Regions from separate parts of the Pseudomonas sp. H3_D04 genome, predicted to be linked through region 1. Evidence: predicted binding sites of a transcription regulator. Region 1 holds the regulator's gene; each other region holds the start of a gene.
The links. The regulator FliA, encoded in region 1, starts transcription of late flagellar genes. The targets are predictions, from matches to a motif close to CTAAAGTTTNNNNNNNNNNNGCCGNTAA.

Region 2: AB4N91_RS03655 (methyl-accepting chemotaxis protein) is a predicted target of FliA. The motif match lies at 2,046-2,073, and genes of this name have one in related genera.
Region 3: AB4N91_RS03225 (flagellar protein MotY) is a predicted target of FliA. The motif match lies at 1,805-1,832, and genes of this name have one in related genera.
Region 4: AB4N91_RS23460 (methyl-accepting chemotaxis protein) is a predicted target of FliA. The motif match lies at 1,911-1,938, and genes of this name have one in related genera.

What each region holds. Positions count from the first base shown of each region.
Region 1 is NZ_CP162801.1:1,082,561-1,085,945, reverse strand. It holds gene AB4N91_RS05210 (chemotaxis protein CheA) at 1-341, opposite strand, end outside; gene AB4N91_RS05205 (protein phosphatase CheZ) at 395-1,183, opposite strand; gene AB4N91_RS05200 (chemotaxis response regulator CheY) at 1,206-1,577, opposite strand; gene fliA (RNA polymerase sigma factor FliA) at 1,745-2,485, opposite strand; gene fleN (flagellar synthesis regulator FleN) at 2,482-3,312, opposite strand.
Region 2 is NZ_CP162801.1:757,762-761,146, forward strand. It holds gene AB4N91_RS03650 (glycosyltransferase family 4 protein) at 1-1,020, opposite strand, end outside; gene AB4N91_RS03655 (methyl-accepting chemotaxis protein) at 1,215-1,979, opposite strand; partial or broken gene AB4N91_RS03660 (HAMP domain-containing protein) at 2,121-3,104, opposite strand; gene AB4N91_RS03665 (helicase HerA-like domain-containing protein) at 3,293-3,385, shown strand, end outside.
Region 3 is NZ_CP162801.1:667,498-670,882, reverse strand. It holds gene AB4N91_RS03230 (argininosuccinate synthase) at 1-703, opposite strand, end outside; gene AB4N91_RS03225 (flagellar protein MotY) at 833-1,741, opposite strand; gene pyrC (dihydroorotase) at 1,899-2,945, shown strand; gene rnt (ribonuclease T) at 2,942-3,385, shown strand, end outside.
Region 4 is NZ_CP162801.1:5,065,193-5,068,577, reverse strand. It holds gene AB4N91_RS23470 (bile acid:sodium symporter family protein) at 1-112, opposite strand, end outside; gene AB4N91_RS23465 (AraC family transcriptional regulator) at 197-988, shown strand; gene AB4N91_RS23460 (methyl-accepting chemotaxis protein) at 1,154-1,858, opposite strand; partial or broken gene AB4N91_RS23455 (cache domain-containing protein) at 2,060-2,944, opposite strand.

The DNA.
Region 1 (3,385 bases):
GCCGTAATCGGGCTGCGTTCGCGGACCTCGGTGAACATGCTGTTCACCGCATCCAGCGCTTCGAGAACCACGTCCATCAGTTCCGAGTCGACGCGACGTTCACCCTTGCGCAGGATGTCGAACACGTTCTCGGCGATGTGACAGCACTCCACCAGCTCGTTGAGCTGGAGGAAGCCGGCGCCCCCTTTTACAGTGTGAAAACCGCGAAAAATTGCATTGAGCAAGTCCGCATCATCCGGTCGGCTTTCAAGCTCGACCAGCTGTTCGGACAGTTGCTCTAGAATCTCGCCGGCCTCAACCAGGAAATCCTGAAGGATCTCTTCATCGGCGCCGAAGCTCATTAAGGGGGTGCTCCTGAGGTCTAAAAACCTAAAAAACCTAAAATGCTAAAACTCTAAAATCCTAGGCTGGATAACAAATCGTCCACATCGTCCTGACCGGACACAACGTCTTCTCTTTTATCGGCATGAATCTGCGGACCTTCACCCTGAGAGAGATGTTTTTGCGGATCTTTTTCAGCGAGCATCGCTTCACGGTCATGTTCGATACCCGCAAAGCGGTCTACCTGACTGGCCATGAGCACAAGCTTGAGCAGGTTGCTTTCAACTTCGGTGACCAATTGGGTCACGCGTTTGATCACCTGACCGGTGAGGTCCTGGTAATCCTGGGCCAGCAATATGTCGTTGAGGTTGCTCGACACCGTGCGATTGTCTTCGCTGCTGCGTGTCAGGAAACCGTCGACTCGCCGGGCCAGTTCGCGAAACTCTTCAGCCCCGACTTCGCGACGCATGAAGCGCCCCCAGTCGGCGCTCAATGCCTGAGCTTCATTGCTCAGGCCATTGACCAGCGGCGTGGCGTTTTCCACCAGGTCCATGGTGCGGTTGGCCGCAGCCTCGGTCAGCTTGACCACATACCCCAGGCGCTCGGTGGCGTCCGTGATCTGCGACACTTCCTCGGCTTGCGGCATGTTCGGGTCAATCTGGAAATTGACGATCGCGCTATGCAGCTCGCGAGTGAGCTTGCCCACTTCCTGGTACAGGCCGCGGTCACGGGTCTGATTGAGCTCATGGATCAGTTGCACAGCGTCGCCGAACCTGCCCTTTTCAAGGCTTTCGACCAGTTCGACCGCGTGTTTTTTCAGGGTCGATTCAAAATCGCCCTGTGAAGATTCGTTATGCTCCATAGCTCCCCCGTGGCGCAGTGGATCAACCGATGCGTTCGAAAATCTTCTCGATTTTTTCTTTCAACGCCTGGGCCGTAAAGGGTTTGACCACATAGCCGTTAACACCGGCCTGGGCTGCTTCGATAATCTGCTCGCGCTTGGCTTCGGCGGTCACCATCAGCACCGGCAGGTGCTTGAGCTTTTCATCGGCGCGCACGTGACGCAGCAGATCGATACCGGTCATGCCAGGCATGTTCCAGTCCGTTACCAGAAAGTCGATGCTCCCGCTGTTGAGAACCGGAATGGCAGTAGTGCCATCGTCGGCCTCGACCGTGTTGGTGAACCCAAGGTCACGCAACAGGTTTTTTATGATCCGCCGCATCGTTGAGAAGTCATCAACGATGAGGATTTTCATGTTCTTGTCCAATTCGACCTCCAAGCAGTCTTAAACGCGCCCAGCACCTGGACGCGCCATTTCAATCAATCCGGCAATGCACTCGATGACTGTCTGGAGCACAACAGATCGCGACCGGTGCAGTTCAACACCCCACCGGCCTCGTTCGCAGTGCCCCCACACTGCCTTCAGCGCGCTCGCCACTCCCCCAAACGCCCCCGCAAACGGGCCGCGCACTGGCTATGTAACTGGCTGACCCGCGATTCGCTGACCCCCAGGACCTCACCGATTTCCTTGAGGTTCAGCTCTTCGTCGTAGTACAGCGCCAACACCAGTCGCTCACGCTCCGGCAAATTGGCAATCGCGTCCGCCAGCGCGGCCTGGAAGCGTTCATCTTCCAGATCGCGTGACGGCTCCAGATGTGCACTCGCGCCATCCTCGTGCAGCCCTTCGTGTTCGCCGTCCTGCAACAGATCGTCGAAACTGAATAACCGGCTGCCCAGGGTGTCGTTCAAAATCCCGTAATAATCGTCGAGACTCAATTGGAGTTCGGCCGCAACTTCATGATCTTTAGCGTCACGACCGGTTTTAGCTTCAATCGAGCGAATTGCGTCACTGACCATGCGGGTATTGCGGTGAACCGAGCGTGGCGCCCAGTCACCCTTGCGCACTTCATCGAGCATCGCGCCGCGGATTCGAATGCCCGCGTACGTCTCGAAACTCGCGCCTTTGCTGGCGTCATATTTGGTCGATACTTCCAGCAGGCCGATCATCCCGGCCTGGATCAGGTCTTCAACCTGAACACTGGCCGGCAGACGGGCCAGCAAGTGGTAAGCAATGCGTTTGACCAGTGGCGCGTAACGCTCGATCAGCTCGTACTGCGCGTCACGTGCCGACTTCTTGTAGAGGTTGTAGCCACTGGCTGTCATAGGACGGGTCCTGCGGTCTGTTGCACGAGGCGCTCGACGAAAAACTCCAGGTGCCCACGCGGGTTGGCAGGCAGCGGCCAGGTGTCAACCTTCTGCGCGATGGCCTTGAACGCCAGGGCGCATTTGGAACGCGGGAAGGCTTCGTAGACGGCACGCTGTTTCTGCACGGCCTTGCGCACGCTTTCGTCGTAAGGCACCGCGCCGACGTATTGTAAGGCGACGTCAAGGAAACGGTCCGTGACCTTGGTCAACTTGGCGAACAGGTTGCGACCTTCCTGCGGGCTCTGGGCCATGTTGGCCAGGACGCGGAAGCGGTTCATGCCGTAATCGCGGTTCAGCAGTTTGATCAGCGCGTAGGCGTCGGTGATCGAGGTCGGCTCGTCGCACACCACCAGCAAGACCTCTTGCGCTGCGCGGACGAAACTGACTACCGAGTCACCAATACCTGCAGCGGTGTCGATCACCAAGACATCGAGGTTGTCGCCGATATCGCTGAAGGCCTGGATCAGGCCGGCGTGCTGAGCCGGGCTCAGATGAACCATGCTCTGTGTGCCGGACGCGGCCGGGACAATGCGAATACCGCCGGGGCCCTGCAACAGAACGTCGCGCAGCTCACAGCGGCCTTCGATCACGTCGGCCAGGGTACGTTTGGGTGTCAGCCCCAAGAGGACGTCGACGTTCGCCAGCCCCAGATCGGCGTCCAGCAGCATGACGCGCCGGCCGAGCTCAGCTAGAGCCAGGGACAAGTTCACTGACACGTTAGTCTTCCCGACGCCACCTTTGCCGCCGGTCACCGCGATCACCTGTACGGGATGCATGCTGCCCATGTTATTTCTTTACCTTGTCTTGCATAGACGGAGGCCACATTACTGGCTGCGCGCTCAATAACTGAACAATGCA
Region 2 (3,385 bases), 320 kb from region 1:
GCTGCGGGCGCGCATACCCAGGGCGGCGCTGTCGTGGCTGAACAGCTCGCGGACGGCATTGGCCATCGCCAGGGGATTGTTCGGCGCGCAGAGCAAGCCGCATTGATCGGTGACGATTTCCTGAAAGGCCCCGGCGGCTACCGCCACCACCGGAATACCGCTGGCCATGGCTTCGAGGATCACCAGGCCGAAGGTTTCCTGATCGCCGGCATGCAGCAACGCGTCAGCGCTGGCCATCAAGCGCGCGACTTGCGTGGCCGGGCAGAACTCATCGACGACAGTCACGTTGTCCGGCACCACAGCGGGCATGGAAGAACCGACTAGCAACAAATGATAACGAGGCCCCAGACGTTTCATGCAACCGAGCAAGACCGGCAGGTTTTTTTCCTTGGAGCCACGGCCGGCAAAAATCAGCAGATGGGTGTTTTCATCAATGCCTAACTCGGCCCGCAAGCCGCTGTCCCTTGCTTGGGGATTGAACGTTTGCAGGTCGACCCCCAACGGCTGGACAAACACATTCTTCACGCCAAGACCGATCAACTTGTCGGCCATGACCTGACTCGGTGCCAGCACCCGGTCGAAGTTGCCATACAGCTTGCGGACATAGGCCTCGACATTCGGGGTCACCCAATTGCCCATTCGATTGCTGACCAGCAGTGGCAGGTCCGAGTGATAAAAGCCGATCACCGGCACATCCAGTTGCCGGCGCGCATCCAGAGCTGCCCATGCGGTGAGGTAAGGGTCGCCGACTTCGATCAGGTCAGGCTGCAAATCATGCAGGACATTTCGCCATGGCGCCAAGCGGAGAGGAAAACGATAACCCTTGCCGAAAGGCAGGGCCGGGGCTGGAACTGAGTAGACGCCGTCATGCTCACTCAGGTGTGCCCCTGGAATCAGCAAACTGTGGCGAATGCCTGGCTTGATGCTCAGGCGACGGTGCTTGGCATCCAGATACGTGCGCACGCCACCGCTGGCCGGGGCGTAGAACATGGTGATGTCCGCGATATGCACAGTGAGCATCCCTCCGGTCCGTTGTTCTCCCTTGGTTGACCTTTATGAAGGATAGATGTTCGGTCGGGGTTTTGTGGCGCGCAGATCAGCGAGGTTTTTGCGGTGTATTTCAAAACGCCTTCGCGGGCAAGCCTCGCTCCTACACGTTAACGCTAATCCGTGTAGGAGCGAGGCTTGCCCGCAAAGAGGACCTCAATGCCGCATCAAATACGGAAACTGCCCACCAACTGCTTAAGACGTGCCGCCTGCTGCTCCAGGTCCGAACACGCCCGCAACGTCGATTGCAGGTTCTCCACGCCTTCCTGATTCAGCGTGTTGATCTCGGTAATGTCGACGTTGATCGACTCCACCACCGCCGTCTGTTCCTCGGTCGCGGTCGCCACCGACTGGTTCATCCCGTCAATCTCACCAATACGCAACGTCACGCTGTTCAAGCGCTCGCCCGCCAGGTTGGCGATTTCCACGCTGTCCTGGCTGTGGCGCTGGCTGTCGCTCATGGTGCTGACGGATTCACGGGCGCCGACTTGCAGCTCTTCGATCATGGTCTGCACCTGTTGCGCCGATTCCTGTGTGCGGTGCGCCAGGTTGCGTACTTCGTCAGCCACCACGGCAAAACCACGCCCGGCTTCACCGGCGCGGGCCGCTTCGATGGCAGCGTTGAGCGCCAGCAGGTTGGTTTGCTGGGAGATGCTGGTGATCACTTCGAGAATCTGCCCGATGTTCACGGTTTTGCTGTTCAGCGATTCGATGTTGGTGCTCGAAGCGCTGAGCATGCTCGACAGCTGATTCATCGCTTTGATGCTGCGATCCACCACTTGCTGGCCATCTTCGGCGAGGCTGCGGGCATCGCTGGCCTGGCTGGACGCCTGTGCAGCGTTGCGGGCGATTTCCTGAGCGGCGGCGCCGAGCTGGTTGATCGCGGCGGCCACGCTGCTGGTGCGCGAGGCTTGCTGGTCGGAGTTGAACATCGACGAATTCGACGCGGCGACCACACGCAGCGCGACTTCGTTGACCTGGCCGGTGGCCGAGGACACTTCACGGATCGAACCGTGAATACGTTCGACAAAACGGTTGAACGCTGTGCCTAGAACGCCGAATTCGTCGTTATTGACGATGGTCAGACGTTTGGTCAGGTCGCCTTCACCGTCGGCGATGTCTTCCATGGCGCGGGTCATGACATGCAGCGGCTGGATCAGGATGCGGATCAACATGCCGAGCAACGCGATGATGATCGCCACGGCAATGATCGTCGCGACGACCGCCGAGGCGCGGAATTCGCTGAGCATCGAGAAAGCTTTGTCTTTATCGACCGACAGGCCGATGTACCAGTGGACCGATGGCAGGCCTTTAATCGCCGTGAAGGTGACGATGCGAGTCTTGCCGTCCACTTCGACTTCACTGAAGTCGCTGCTGATGCGCGGGGTATTGTTCGGGTACGCCTCGCTCAGGGACTTCATCACCAGGGCTTTGTCCGGGTGCACCAGGATCTTGCCGTCGGCGCTGACCAGGAAGGCGTAACCCATGCCGTCGAAATCACGGGCGCTGAGGGTGTCGATCAGGGTTTGCAGGCTCAAGTCGCCGCCCACCACACCCACGCTTTGCCCGGCCTTTTTCGAGGCGGTGGCGATGGAGATGATGGTCTGGCCGGTGGCCGCATCGATGTAAGGTTCGGTCACGGTGGCCGTGCTGCTGCTTTCGGCGCCTTTGTACCAAGGACGTACCCGCGGATCGAAACCGGCAGGCATTTTGGCGTCGGGACGAATCGTGAAGCTGCCGGTGGAGTCGCCCAGGTAGGACGCCATGAAAGTCGACGTCAGGGCTTTCTGCTCAAGCAGACTCGCGACGTTGGCCTGTTCAGGATTGACGGCTATGTTTTGAGCGAGGTTGTCGATCAGCAGGATACGGCCAGTCAGCCAGGTCTGGATGTTGCTGGCGGTGACGTCTCCCATCTCGTTGAGGTAATTGTCCAGGTCTTCGCGAATGGCGTTGCGCTGCAGGTAGTCGTTGTACAGTGTGAACGAGGCGAAGGCGGCAATGACGATGAGGGCGGCGGCAAGCAAGATTTTATGGCTGAAACGCAGGTTTTTGTTCATGGCTTGGGGTTCCGCTAAGGTCTTAATGTCCTGAGCGTGCTTTTATAAAGGCACGCAAAATGGGCAATGTTGAAAAAAAGCTGATATTTCCATCCTCTCCTTAGGGAATTACCGACGCTATTTTCGGATTGGTCTCACAACTATTTGTATCGGCCGTGCAGGATCAAAGATTAACCATGGGTGACAAAATGCCTGACTCATCGCAACTCGTTATCGGCGCTGACCTTGCCGGCCAGCCTATCTCCCAGGCCATGCGCCTGGCGAACCGTCACGGCCTGGTT
Region 3 (3,385 bases), 420 kb from region 1:
CCAGTGCCACGATGTCGCCGTTGCGGTAGGTCAGTTCCAGGTACTGCGCCTTGTCAGGAGCCTTCTCCGGGGAGACGGTCCATTTCCACATGTCTTCTTCGTGCTCGGTCCAGGTGTCTTCCAGCACGCCGCCTTCATAGGAAATGTGCAGCAGGTTGGCATCCATCGAGTACGGGGACTTTTTCTTGCCGTGGCGCTCGATCGGGATATTGTGCTTTTCAGCATAATCCATCAGCTTTTCACGGGAGAGCAGGTCCCATTCGCGCCAAGGGGCGATCACTTTCACGCCAGGCTTCAGTGCGTAGGCGCCCAGTTCGAAACGAACCTGGTCGTTACCCTTGCCGGTGGCGCCGTGGGAAATGGCGTCAGCGCCGGTTTCGTTGGCGATTTCGATCAGGCGTTTGGCGATCAACGGGCGAGCGATGGAAGTACCCAGCAGGTACTCGCCTTCGTAAACGGTGTTGGCGCGGAACATCGGGAAAACGAAATCGCGCACGAATTCTTCGCGCAGATCGTCGATGTAGATCTCTTTCACGCCCATGGCCTGAGCCTTGGCGCGTGCAGGTTCAACCTCTTCGCCCTGACCCAGGTCAGCGGTAAAGGTCACCACTTCACAGTTATAAGTATCCTGCAGCCACTTGAGGATCACCGAAGTGTCCAGGCCGCCGGAATACGCCAGAACGACCTTGTTTACGTCCGCCATGCCATCACTCCACGGGGTTCTACGGAAAGCCGTGAAGTCTACCGGTCATACGGAATAATTTACAGAGGCGCGACAGCTTATGACGACGAAGCGACAGATTCTGTCGAGCGAGCGACGAATTCAGCAAACTCAGGATGTCGCCGAAGAGCTTCCCGGCGTCGTGGTTTGAGGCGCGACTTTCTCGGTCGGTGCCACCCGCTCCAGGCGAACCGCAACCCGGCGATTCTTCGCGCGGTTGGTGGCGCTGGTGTTCGGCGCCACAGGGTAGCGCTCACCGTGGAAACGCAGGGTGATCTGCGATTCCTGGATGCCATTGGCCTTGAAATAGTCCATCACCGCCAACGCCCGGCGGCGTGACAGCTCGCGGTTGGTCAGGCGATTGCCGCTGTTGTCGGAGTGCCCGTCGAGTTCGATGTGATTGACCGTCGGATCCGCTTTCATGAACTCCAGCATCACCTGCAACTGCGCCTTGGCTTGCGAATCAAGATCAACGCCTTCACCCGGGAAACCGATCTCGGACTGTTTGACCTGCTCGAAATTCTTCGGCAGCAGTTTCGCCACGCAACCCTGGTAGTCGTTGAAGGCCTTGCTGAACTTGACCGGCAACAGGCGCACTTCAGAGACGCGGCCATCACCAGAGGAATGCCGGATGACCGGACTGCGGCCGTCCATCAACCCGCTGATCAGGCGACCGGCCTGAACTTGCGAACTGTTGAACAACACGTTGCCGCTGCCGATTCTCACCGATCCCAGATTGATGTCGCCACGTCCCGGTTGCCACGGCGCAGCCGCCGCCAGCAGGGTTGCTGAACCGCCACCGATCATCGCGTTGTAGGCTTTCAGACGAAACGTCGCCTGCTCGCCGGCTCGGCGCACGAATTCACCCGAACCGAAATCGGTAATCGGTTGAGTCAGGCGGCATTCGAACTTGTCACCTTCGACCGTCCACTCGATGCTCTCCAGACGTGTCTGGAAAGTGAGCGCCATCGCAGGGAGGCTGGCAAACACACTGAGCAAGGCTAAATAACGCTGGCGCACGGGAGGCTCCACTGGCTTCTACAACAAAAAGACCGACACACATATTTACGGCATACCTGTTGGATATCGGAAGCTTCCTGCAAAACTTGATAGCGAGTGCCTGAGAGAGTCTTTTCCGGTAGCATTCCCCAGAGTTTGACCCGCCTGGAATCCCCTCATGTCCGACCGCCTGACCCTGCTGCGTCCCGACGACTGGCATATTCATCTTCGCGATGGTGCTGTGTTGACCAATACCGTTGCGGATGTCGCGCGCACCTTTGGTCGCGCCATCATCATGCCCAACCTGGTACCTCCGGTGCGTAACGCCGCTGAAGCCGACGGCTATCGCCAGCGGATTCTCGCTGCACGTCCGGCCGGCAGTCGTTTCGAACCGTTGATGGTGCTGTACCTGACCGACCGCACCCAGCCCGACGAAATTCGCGAGGCCAAGGCCAGCGGTTTCGTTTACGCCGCCAAGCTGTACCCGGCCGGCGCGACCACCAACTCGGACTCGGGTGTCACCAGTATCGACAAGATCTTCCCTGCACTTGAGGCCATGGCCGACGTCGGGATGCCCTTGCTGATTCACGGTGAAGTCACCCGCGGCGATGTCGATGTGTTCGACCGCGAAAAAATCTTCATCGATGAGCATATGCGTCGTGTGGTCGAGCGTTTCCCGACGCTCAAAGTGGTGTTTGAACACATCACCACCGCGGACGCCGTGCAGTTCGTCAACGAGGCTTCGGCCAACGTTGGCGCGACCATCACCGTGCATCACCTGCTGTACAACCGCAATCACATGCTGGTGGGCGGGATTCGGCCGCACTTCTATTGCCTGCCGATCCTCAAGCGCAACACCCACCAGGAAGCCCTGCTCGACGCAGCCACCAGCGGCAGCAACAAGTTCTTCCTCGGCACCGACTCGGCGCCTCACGCCCAGCACGCCAAAGAAGCGGCCTGCGGCTGTGCCGGTTGCTACACCGCTTATGCGGCGATCGAGATGTACGCCGAAGCCTTTGAACAACGCAACGCGCTGGACAAGCTTGAAGCCTTCGCCAGCCTCAACGGCCCGCGCTTCTATGGCCTGCCGGTGAACACCGATCGCATCACCCTGGTCCGCGATGAGTGGACCGCCCCAACCAGCCTGCCATTTGGCGAGCTGACCGTAATCCCGCTGCGCGCCGGTGAAAAACTGCGCTGGCGCCTGCTGGAGGAACACGCGTGAGTGAAGACCATTTCGACGACGAACAGGACGGTCAAGGCGGCGGAGGTGGTTCGCGCCACCCCATGGCTGAGCGCTTCCGTGGGTACCTGCCAGTTGTTGTCGACGTTGAAACCGGTGGTTTCAACTCTGCCACTGACGCCCTGCTGGAAATCGCCGCGACCACGATCGCCATGGATGAAAAAGGCTTTGTGTATCCCGATCACACCTATTTCTTCCGCGTCGAACCTTTTGAAGGCGCGAACATTGAAGCCGCGGCGCTGGAATTCACCGGGATCAAACTCGATCACCCGCTGCGTATGGCGGTGAGCGAAGAAACGGCCCTGACCGATATCTTCCGTGGTATCCGCAAGGCCCTGAAAGCCAACGGCTGCAAACGGGCAATTCTGGTTGGGCACAACAGCAGCTTTGACCTGGGTTTCCTCAACGCCGCTGTCGCACGC
Region 4 (3,385 bases), 2.6 Mb from region 1:
CGCCACCCGTGGCGCCGAAGACCGGGAAGAAATACGCCAGCAGCGTGGCGATCAGCATGCCGCACAAGAACCAGTCGGTGACCACGCGTTTGAGGTGTTTGAAGGCATGCATAACGGCCACCGAATACATTTGTAAGAATTGATGACTTAGCCTAACGTCGGCCCTATCTGCCGTCTTGCGACATAAGGCCAATCAATGCCGGCTAACGGACAACTTTCCCTCGAACGGGCCATTCCGACGCTGAAGGCGCTACCGCGTCCGCTGTTCGCTCGGGCGGAAAGCCTGAATGCCGGGTCGTGGACGCCACCTCATCGCCACGATTGGGTGCAGTTTTCCTACGCCATCAGCGGCGTTCTCGGCGTGCACACGGCTGAGGGCAGTTTCTTTGCGCCGCCGCAGTGGGGGATCTGGATTCCGGCGGACCTCGAACACCAGGTGGTGACCTCGATGCGTGCCGAAATGCGCAGCCTTTACGTGCGCCGCCAGGACTGTGAATGGGCCGACGGGCGTTGTCGGGTGCTGGAAGTCACGCCGCTGGCCCGTGAGCTGATCAAGCGTTTTTGCTTGCTGCCGGTGGAGTATCCGCAGGGCGACAGCCAGGAAACGCGGCTGGTGAATGTGCTGCTGGATCAGTTGGCGAATCTGCCGGAGGTGGGGTTTTCCCTGCCGTTGCCGCGTCATGAACGGCTGCTCGGGTTGTGCAATGAGCTGATCGAACGTCCGGAGCTCAGTGTGACGTTGCAGGAATGGGCGCAACGCCTGGGCACCTCGGAAAAGACGCTGATGCGCTTGTTCCAGCGCGAGACCGGGCTGAGCTTTCGCGGGTGGCGACAGCGAATGCGGTTGCTGTCGTCGCTGAGTTTGCTGGAGGAGGGCGACAGCGTGACCCATGCCGCGCTGTCTTGTGGGTATGACTCGACGTCGGCGTTTATTGCGGCGTTCAAGGGGTTGTTCGGCTTCACACCCGGTGAATTGTTCAAACAGTAATTGTGGCGAGGGAGCTTGCTCCCGCTGGAGCGCGAAGCGGTCCCAATTCAGTAAACACGCTGTATCAGGTATTCCGTGTTTACCGGTTTGCGACCGCTTCGCGGCCGAGCGGGAGCAAGCTCCCTCGCCACAGGTATCGGTTTTCGACCCGTTAGATCAGCGACCTCAGGTCCTGAAGCGACGAACCAACCCGTCCAGTTCATTCGACAACCCGGCCAGGCTCTGCGAGTCCAGGCGCGCCGAGTTCGCCAGTTCTGCCACCAACTGCGCGTCGCCATGGATCTGGCTGATGTGCCGGTTGATGTCTTCGGCCACCTGATGCTGTTCTTCCGCCGCCGTGGCGATCTGCGTGTTCATGTCGCGAATCACATCCACCGACTCACGAATCAGCCCGAAACTGCTGCGCGCTTCACCGATGCGGGTCACCGATTGTTGCGACACTTCCAGGCTCGCATGCATCTGTTGAGTCACTTGGCTGGTGCGCTTGGCCAGGTTGCCCAGCAAGCCATCGATTTCCGCCGTGGAATCCGCCGTGCGTTTGGCCAGTGCCCGGACTTCATCCGCCACCACTGCAAACCCGCGACCTTGCTCACCGGCCCGTGCAGCCTCAATGGCGGCGTTCAGGGCCAGCAGGTTGGTCTGTTCGGCAATCGAGCGAATGGTCCCCAGGATCGACTGGATGTCGTTGCTGTCGCGTTCGAGCTGTTGCATCGACTGCGCCGACTGTTCGATTTCCTGGCTCAGGCGATCAACGCTGGTCACGGCCGCATCAATCTGTTGCTGACCTTGACGCGCCTGGCGCTGGCCACTGTCGGCGGATTCTGCCGCCTGGCTGCACGAGCGTGCGACTTCGTTGGCGGTGGCGACCATTTCATGGAACGCCGTGGACACCATGTCCACCGCCTCACGCTGGCGCCCGGCGGCCTCAGCCATGTCGCTGGAAACCTGAGTCGAGCTCTTCGAGGTGGCGAGAATCTTGGTCGCGGCACCGCCGATGCTTTGGATCAGGTTACGAATCGCCGTCAGGAACTGATTGAACCAGTTGGCCAGTTGCGCGGTTTCGTCGCTGCCACGGATTTCCAGGTTTTTGGTCAGGTCGCCTTCACCTTGGGCGATGCCTTCCAGGCCGCTGGCCACGCTGCGGATCGGTCGCACGATGACACTGGCGAAACTGGCGCCAATGATGGCGAAGAACACTGCCAGAACGGCGGCGATGATTGCGATCAGCCAAGTCAGTTGAGTCGCGGAGCTCATCACATCGTTTTGCTTGATCAGGCCGATAAAGGTCCAGCCCAGTTGCTCCGACGGCCAGACGTTGGCCATGTAGCGTTCGCCGTTCAACTCGACTTCCACCAGGCCTTTGCCGGCCTTGGCCAGTTGCGCATAACCTTCGCCGAGGCTGCTCAGGGCTTTGAAGTTGTGTTCCGGTTGTTTCGGATCGACCAGCACGGTGCCGGTGTTTTCCAGCAGCATCAGGTAGCCGGTTTCACCCAGTTTGATCTGCTTGACGATCTCGGTGAGCTGCTTGAGCGTCACGTCGATACTGACCACGCCGCCGTTGGTGCCCAATTGGTTGTCGATGGTGCGCACGGTGCTGACGTAGGTCGCATCGTCCTGGGCCCAGTAATAGGCCTCGGTGCGAAATGGTTTGCCCGGCTTGGCCTGGGCCGCCTTGTACCAGGGGCGCTGGCGCGGGTCGTAATTGTTCAGCTTCGCGTCGTCCGGCCAGGACACGTAACCGCCCGCCGCAGTGCCGAGGATGGCATAGGCGTAGGACGGATGGCTGTTGCCCAGGTCCTGCAGGAGGCTGAAGACCTTTTTGTCCATCTCGCCTTGGGGAATGCTCTCGGCGTTGGCGCTCATGTAGGTCTTGAGGCTGTCGTCGGAGTTCTTGATCAGCGGTTGTCTGGCCAGGTAGTCGACGTTCTGGCTGATGCCGTCGAAGAACAATTGCATGGCGTTGCTGACCTGACGAATTTCACGACCACTGCCGTCGACGAAATTCGCCTTGGCGTCACTGCGCAGATTCAGCACCACGAGGGTGGCGACCAGCACCACGGGCAGGCAGGCGATGATTGCAAACGCCCAGGTCAACTTCTGTTTGATGTTCATCCGCGCTCCAGATTTTTCTTGTAGGCCCACGCAGTGCAGATGACTCGCGGATTATTGGCAGCCGTAAACGTATTTGATCAACCCGGATCCCTGAGCGCGCCATCGTTTTTGTGGTCGGAACGATTGTCGGACAAATCACTCTGTCACTGAGGACTTCGGCTGAATTAATGGGAAATTGAGGCTTGGTGAGAAATATCCTACGAAGGGTGTGAATTAAGGTGTCAGCTTCTGTCGCAAATGCCCTCGCACCCCTTCGCCACACAGTGGTGCAGGCTCAGCTATGAT